2 regions of the Streptomyces sp. NPDC029139 genome follow, and region 2 is predicted to be linked to the other one. Evidence: riboswitches for the same ligand, from Rfam matches in the RefSeq annotation. Region 2 holds a riboswitch; the other holds the start of a gene.
What was found. Region 2 has a riboswitch for ZMP and ZTP ahead of ACZ4VW_RS03325 (serine hydroxymethyltransferase). Riboswitches for the same ligand answer to the same signal wherever they lie in the genome.
Positions count from the first base shown of each region.

Region 1: it holds a riboswitch for ZMP and ZTP, as region 2 does, so the genes downstream of both, ACZ4VW_RS16970 (bifunctional 5,10-methylenetetrahydrofolate dehydrogenase/5,10-methenyltetrahydrofolate cyclohydrolase) here and ACZ4VW_RS03325 (serine hydroxymethyltransferase) in region 2, are expected to answer to the same signal.

Region 1 is NZ_JBVHWN010000006.1:249,556-252,920, forward strand. Features, by position in the region: gene ACZ4VW_RS16965 (GAF domain-containing protein) at 1-1,279, opposite strand, end outside; ZMP/ZTP riboswitch at 1,410-1,516, shown strand; gene ACZ4VW_RS16970 (bifunctional 5,10-methylenetetrahydrofolate dehydrogenase/5,10-methenyltetrahydrofolate cyclohydrolase) at 1,544-2,398, shown strand; gene ACZ4VW_RS16975 (hypothetical protein) at 2,612-3,304, shown strand; gene ACZ4VW_RS16980 (SWIM zinc finger family protein) at 3,358-3,365, opposite strand, start outside.
Region 2 is NZ_JBVHWN010000001.1:731,221-734,585, reverse strand. Features, by position in the region: gene ACZ4VW_RS03335 (glutathionylspermidine synthase family protein) at 1-210, shown strand, start outside; gene rocD (ornithine--oxo-acid transaminase) at 272-1,477, opposite strand; ZMP/ZTP riboswitch at 1,585-1,675, shown strand; gene ACZ4VW_RS03325 (serine hydroxymethyltransferase) at 1,827-3,164, shown strand.

The sequences.
Region 1 (3,365 bases), on a different contig from region 2:
GTTGCAAGTCCGTTGCGCCCGCCGACAGTTCCGCGTCCAGGGTCCGCAGCCGGGCCAGCACGGGGGGCAGCCCGGAAGCCGGCACCACCTCGGACAGCGCCCGCCACATCTCCACGTCGTCCTCGCCCCACGCGCTGTACGTCCAGTCCGCGAGCAGCCCGGGGTCGCCCCGGTCCACCAGCGCCGCCCGCAGGCGGTCCGCGAGCCGCTCGCGCAGCCGTACGACCCCCGGCGCGCGCGAACCGGGCAGGAGCGGCCCCGCGTACGCGCCGACCGCCGCCGACAGCGCGCCCGAGCCGAGCCTCCGGTCCACCGTGCCGAAGTCCGTGTCCACCACCGCGCCGAGCCGGTACGGTCGCGAGCGCAGCAGGTCCCCGCCGAGCAGCCCGCGCAGCCGGGACAGCTCCGCCCGCAGCGTGACCGGGGTGACCGACTCGTCCTCGTACAGCAGCGTGAGGAGTTCGTCGCCGCTCACCCCGTCCGGGCGGTGGGCGAGGACGACCAGGATCTCGCTGTGCCGCCGGCTCAGACGCAGCCGGCGGCCGGCCAGACCGAGCAGCGCCTCGTCCCGGCCGAGCGCGGTCAGCCGGACCCCGTCCCCGGCCGGCGCGGGCGCGAGCAGGGCAAGGTGGGACTCGGCCGCCCGCGCCACCGCCTGCACGAACGCCAGGCTGTGCGGATGGGCCAGCCGGTCCCCGCCGGTGATGTCGACCGCACCGAGCAGGCGGCCGGTGTGCGGATCGTGGACCGGCGCCGCGGCGCAGGTCCACGCCTGCACAGGCCGCTGGAAGTGCTCGGCGCCGAACACCTGCACCGGTCGGTCCACGGCGATCGCGGTGCCCGGCGCGTTCGTCCCTGCCACCGACTCCGACCAACGCGCCCCGGCGACGAAGTTCATCGCACGGGCCCGTCGCAGGGTCCCGGGGTGGCCCTCCACCCACAGCATCCGCCCCGCCGCGTCGCAGACCGCGAGCAAGTGCTCGCCATCGGTCGCGTACGCGCCCACCAGCTCCCGGATCACCGGCATGGCGGCGGCCAGCGGATGCTCCTCGCGGTGCCCGGCGAGCTCCTCGTCGGCCAGTTCCACGCAGGCCGCGCCGTCCGGGCTCACCCGGGCCCGGGCCGAGCGCCGCCAGGAGTCGGCGACCAGCGGGCGTACCGGGAGGAGCGGTAGGCGGGCTCCGCCGGTGAAGGCATCGTGCGCCCGCCGCAGCGCTCCCGCGTCAGGCTCCGAGTTCGCCCACGCATCGATCAACTCGGCCTCCCCGTCGAGGTCCACCGTTTCCGTCCGTGGTCATGGCCGTCATCGTCGTCCGCGCGGAGGCCGCCCACAACCGTCCGGACCGGGCGGCGGACGCGCACTGTCCGGATCCAGGACCCCGCGTGCCGCAGGGCCTCACGTAGAGTGGGGCCCGGGCCGTGACTGGCGCTTGAGGTGGATCACCACCGGGGAGCGGCCCGGCGGACTCCACGCACCCGCGCGGACCCGCCGCCGCCGTGCGCCTGGGCGATCACCTGTCTCCACCACGCCCAGGAGTGGCCCATGTCCACCAGCACCGCTTCCCTCATGGACGGCACCGCGCTCGCTCGACGCACGGTCGGGGAGACCGCCGCCCGCGCCGCCGAGATCACCCGCCGCACCGGCGTCACGCCCTGTCTCGCCACGGTGCTCGTCGGCTCCGACCCGGCCTCCGTGACGTACGTGAAGATGAAGCAGAACCGCTGCGCGAAGGCCGGAATCCGTTCCCGGCACGTGGAGCTGCCCGCCTCCACGACCACCGAGGAGCTCGTCGCCGCGATCACCGCGCTCTCCAAGGACCCCGAGGTCCACGGCATCCTGCTCCAGCACCCCGTCGGACCGCACATCGACGAACGCGCCGCCTTCGAGGCGATCGCCCCGGAGAAGGACGTCGACGGCGTCACCATGACCTCCTTCGCCGCCATGGGCTTCGGCCTTCCCGGCTTCGTCTCCTGCACGCCCGGCGGCATCATGCGCCTGCTCGACGCGTACGACGTCGACCCGAGCGGCAAGCGCGCCGTCGTCGTCGGCCGCTCCGCGATCCTCGGCAAGCCGGCCGGCCTGCTCCTGCTCGGTCGCGACGCCACCGTCACGTACTGCCACTCGCGCACCACCGAACTCTCCTCCATCGTGCGGGAGGCCGACATCCTCGTGGCCGCCGTCGGCAGGCCCCGTTTCATCAAGGGCGAGGACATCAAGCCCGGCGCGGTCGTGATGGACGCCGGCTACAACCCGGGCAACATCGGTGACGTCGACTTCGAGACCGCCGCCGAGCGCGCCTCGCTGATCACGCCCGTACCCGGCGGCGTGGGCCCGATGACCATCGCCGTGCTCCTCGCGCAGACCGTCGAGGGTGCGGAGCGCCAGCTCGGCCTGTAGGCGGCGTCTTTTTCGGCCCTGGCGGGCCTGGGGAGGTCCCGTGCACCAGATCCCGCTCACTGATCCGGCCCGATCGACAAGACACCCGGTAGCACACGGATGGGGCCGCGCGCGCGGCATGCGAGAACGAGTCGGTCACGGTTCCGTACACAATGTGCCGCAACGTAGCCCCGGGGTGCGAGAGCTGACGGGCCATGAGCGACCCTGGGCATCATGTCCACGCTCTTCGCCGACCTGTTGTCGCCGCTACGGCACCTCGTCGTGCCCGTCCTGCTCGTGGTGGCCGCCCTCGTGGCCGGCAGCTGCCACGCGGGCGGGAACGCGGGCCGGTTCTCGGCGGCGCCGGCGGACTCGGCGGACGGTACGACCGGGCCGACCGCCGAGCCCGGGGACCGGCAGCTCGCCCCCCAGGGCGGGGAGCCCGCGGAGGATCCCGCTCCCCGCGCCGGCTCCCAGGCCCCCACCTCGACCGGCCCGGCGGCGCCCGCCACTGCCGCTCCCGCTCCGGCGCCCGCCGCCACCACTCCCGGACCGGCCACGTCCGTGCCGTTCCAGCGGCTCCGGCCGGGGGAGTGCTTCGACATCGACCGGGAGGCGCCGGGCACGGTCGTACGGCGCCGCTGCGGCCGGCCGCACGACGCCCAACTCGTCGCCGTGCTCCGGCTCACCGGCGAGCACCGCACCGACCGGGACGTACGCGAGGGGGCCGCGGCGCTCTGCCGCGAGCCGCTGCGCCGCAAGGCCGCGGAGCAGCCGTACGGTACGCGCTGGACCACCTTCGTCCAGTACCCCTACCGCAGCGGCTACCTCCTCGGCTCCGACACCGTGGCCTGCAGCCTCGCCGCGTACACCCCCGACGCCGGCGCGGGCGGCGCCGCCCGCAAACTCACCGCGCCGCTGCGGTGACGTATCGGCCGACACCTCGGCCGGCGCGTCCCCCGGGCGCTCCGGCCGACGCCTCAGGCGT
Region 2 (3,365 bases):
GTCACGGTCCACGAGCCGGGCGCCCCGGCCGTCGTCCGGGAAGAACCCTGCTGCTACCAGGAGCTGGCCCCGCTGCCGGACTTCGAGGGCAACCGGGTGGTGCTCGGCGCCTGGGTCGTCGAGGACGAGGCCGCGGGGCTCGGCATCCGGGAGTCGGCGGGCCTGATCACCGACGAGTACGCCCGCTTCCTGCCGCACGTCATCCTGTGACGTGAACGGAGCCGGTGTCCGGGGCGGGCGGAGCGCGCGCCCCGGACACCGGCTCACCCGGTCAGTCCGACAGCACCGCCCGCAGCTGCTCCAGGCCCCAGTCCAGATCCTCCTTGCCGATCACCAGCGGCGGTGCGATCCGGATCGTCGAACCGTGCGTGTCCTTCACCAGCACACCCCGGTCCATCAGCTTCTCGGAGATCTCCCGGCCCGTACCCCGGGACGGCACGATGTCCACGCCGGCCCACAGCCCCCGCCCCCGCACCGCCTCGACGGCTCCTCCGCCCACCAGCAGCCCCAGTTCGGCGTGCAGATGCTCGCCCAGCTCGGTCGCCCGCTGCTGGTACTCCCCGGTCCGCAGCATCGCGATCACCTCCAGCGCCACCGCGCACGCCAGCGGGTTCCCGCCGAACGTCGAGCCGTGCTCGCCCGGCCGGAACACACCGAGCACCTCACGGTCGGCGACCACCGCCGAGACCGGGACGACACCGCCGCCCAGCGCCTTGCCCAGGATGTACACGTCCGGCACCACGCCCTCGTGCTCGCAGGCGAACGTCCGCCCCGTCCGGCCGAGACCCGACTGGATCTCGTCCGCCATGAACAGCACGTTTCGCTCGCGGGTCAACTCCCGCACCCCGCGCAGATATCCGGCGGGCGGGACGAGGACCCCCGCCTCGCCCTGGATCGGCTCCAGGAGCACCGCCACGGTGTGCGCGGTGACCGCGGCGTCCATCGCCGTCAGATCGCCGTACGGGACGATCTCGAACCCCGGCGTGTACGGGCCGTAGTGGTCCCGCGCCTCGTGATCCGTGGAGAAGCTGACGATCGTCGTCGTACGGCCGTGGAAGTTGTTCGCCGCGACCACGATCTTCGCGTGCCCGTCCGGCACGCCCTTGACCTCGTACCCCCACTTCCGCGCGGTCTTCACGGCCGTCTCGACCGCCTCCGCGCCCGTGTTCATCGGCAGGACCATCTCCTTGCCGCACAGCTCCGCGAGCCGCGTGCAGAACTCCGCGAACCGGTCGTGGTGGAACGCCCTCGACGTGAGCGTCACCCGCTCCAGCTGCGCCCGAGCGGCGTCGATCAGCCTCCGGTTGCCGTGCCCGAAGTTGAGGGCCGAGTACCCGGCGAGCATGTCGAGGTAGCGGCGGCCCTCGACATCGGTCATCCATGCCCCGTCCGCCGAGGCGACGACGAGGGGCAGGGGGTGGTAGTTGTGAGCGCTGTGCGCCTCCGCGGAAGCGATCGCGTCTTGCGTTCTCGACACGGGATCTCCGTTCGTCCTGCGGCCTGGGGCGGGTGTGGCCCCTTTTTCTATCGTCGCTCGGATGCCGGACGAGGAAACCTGGGTGACGGCGCGCCCGCTAGGCTGGAAACACGCGCGGCGACTGGCGTACGGGGAAGCGACCCCGGGGGAGCCGCGCGCGGCAGACCACACGAGGTGCCGCCCGCCTGGGCACCACGGGATCCCGAACGTCCCGTGTGGGTGCCGCCCGCCCCCTGCCTTCGGCGGGTGAGCCCCCAGCTCGCACCACGGGAATCCGAGAGGTCCCGTGTGGCGCAGGCCGGAATCCGCGTCGCGCCCCGGGATCCGCCGATACGCCCGGAGGAACGCCATGAACGCCACCCCGCACGCCGCGGATCTTCCCGCCCACCACGCTGCCGATCTCCCCGGCCACAATGCTGCCGATCTTCCCGCCCACCACCCGGCGCTGGCCGCCACCGACCCCGAACTCGCCGCGCTCGTCGGCGCCGAGGAGCGCCTGCAGGCCGAGACCCTGCGGCTGATCCCCAGCGAGAACTACGTGTCCCAGGCCGTCCTCGAAGCCTCCGGCACCGTCCTGCAGAACAAGTACAGCGAGGGCTACCCCGGCCGCCGGTACTACGAGGGCCAGCAGAACATCGACCAGGTCGAGACCCTCGCCGTCGAGCGCGCCAAGGCCCTCTTCGGCGTCGACCACGCCAACGTCCAGCCCTACTCCGGCTCCCCGGCCAACCTCGCCGTCTACCTCGCCTTCGCCGAGCCCGGCGACACCGTGATGGGCATGGCCCTGCCGATGGGCGGCCACCTCACCCACGGCTGGGGCGTCTCCGCGACCGGCACGTGGTTCCGGGGCGTGCAGTACGGCGTACGCCGGGACACGGGGCTCATCGACTTCGACGAGGTCCGGGAGCTCGCCCTCAAGGAGCGGCCCAAGGTGATCTTCTGCGGCGGCACCGCACTGCCCCGCACGATGGACTTCGCCGCCTTCGGCGAGATCGCCCGCGAGTGCGGGGCCGTGCTCGTCGCCGACGTCGCCCACATCGCCGGCCTGATCGCCGGCGGCGCCCACCCCTCCCCGGTCCCGCACGTCGACGTCATCTCGACCACCACCCACAAGACCCTGCGCGGCCCGCGCGGCGCCATGCTGATGTCCCGCGAGGAACACGCCAAGGCCCTCGACAAGGCCGTCTTCCCCGGCCTCCAGGGCGGCCCGCACAACCAGACCACCGCCGCGATCGCCGTCGCCCTGCGCGAGGCGGCCCAGCCCTCCTTCCGCGACTACGCCCACGCGGTCGTCGCCAACGCCAAGGCCCTCGCCGAGGCGCTCCTCGCCCGCGGCTTCGACCTGGTCTCCGGCGGCACCGACAACCACCTGATCCTGATGGACCTCACCCCCAAGGAGGTCCCGGGCAAGATCGCCGCGAAGGCCCTCGACCGGGCCGGGATCGTCGTCAACTACAACACCGTCCCGTACGACCCCCGGAAGCCCTTCGACCCCTCCGGCGTCCGCATCGGCACCCCTTCCCTCACCTCCCGCGGTCTCGGTACGGAACACATGGCGCAGGTCGCCGACTGGATCGACCGCGGTGTCGCCGCGGCCGGCTCGGGCGACGAGGACGCGCTCCGCACGATCCGCGCCGAGGTCGCCGACCTGATGGCGTCCTTCCCGGCCCCGGGCCTCCCAGCCTGATCCCGCGCGGGGGCTCGGCCCGCCGACTCGGCGTCTCGGCGACGGGGCGGGCCTTCTCCGGGGACGGCCCACCCTCCGGGCGCGGGGCCAGGGCTCCCGCGTTCCTCGTCCGGAGAAGCGCGGGGCCACCCCGCCGCGCGTGGCGAGGAACCCGCACCTCCCGCTCGCGACCGTCATCGGCTCCGACCGCCCGCCGGCGGG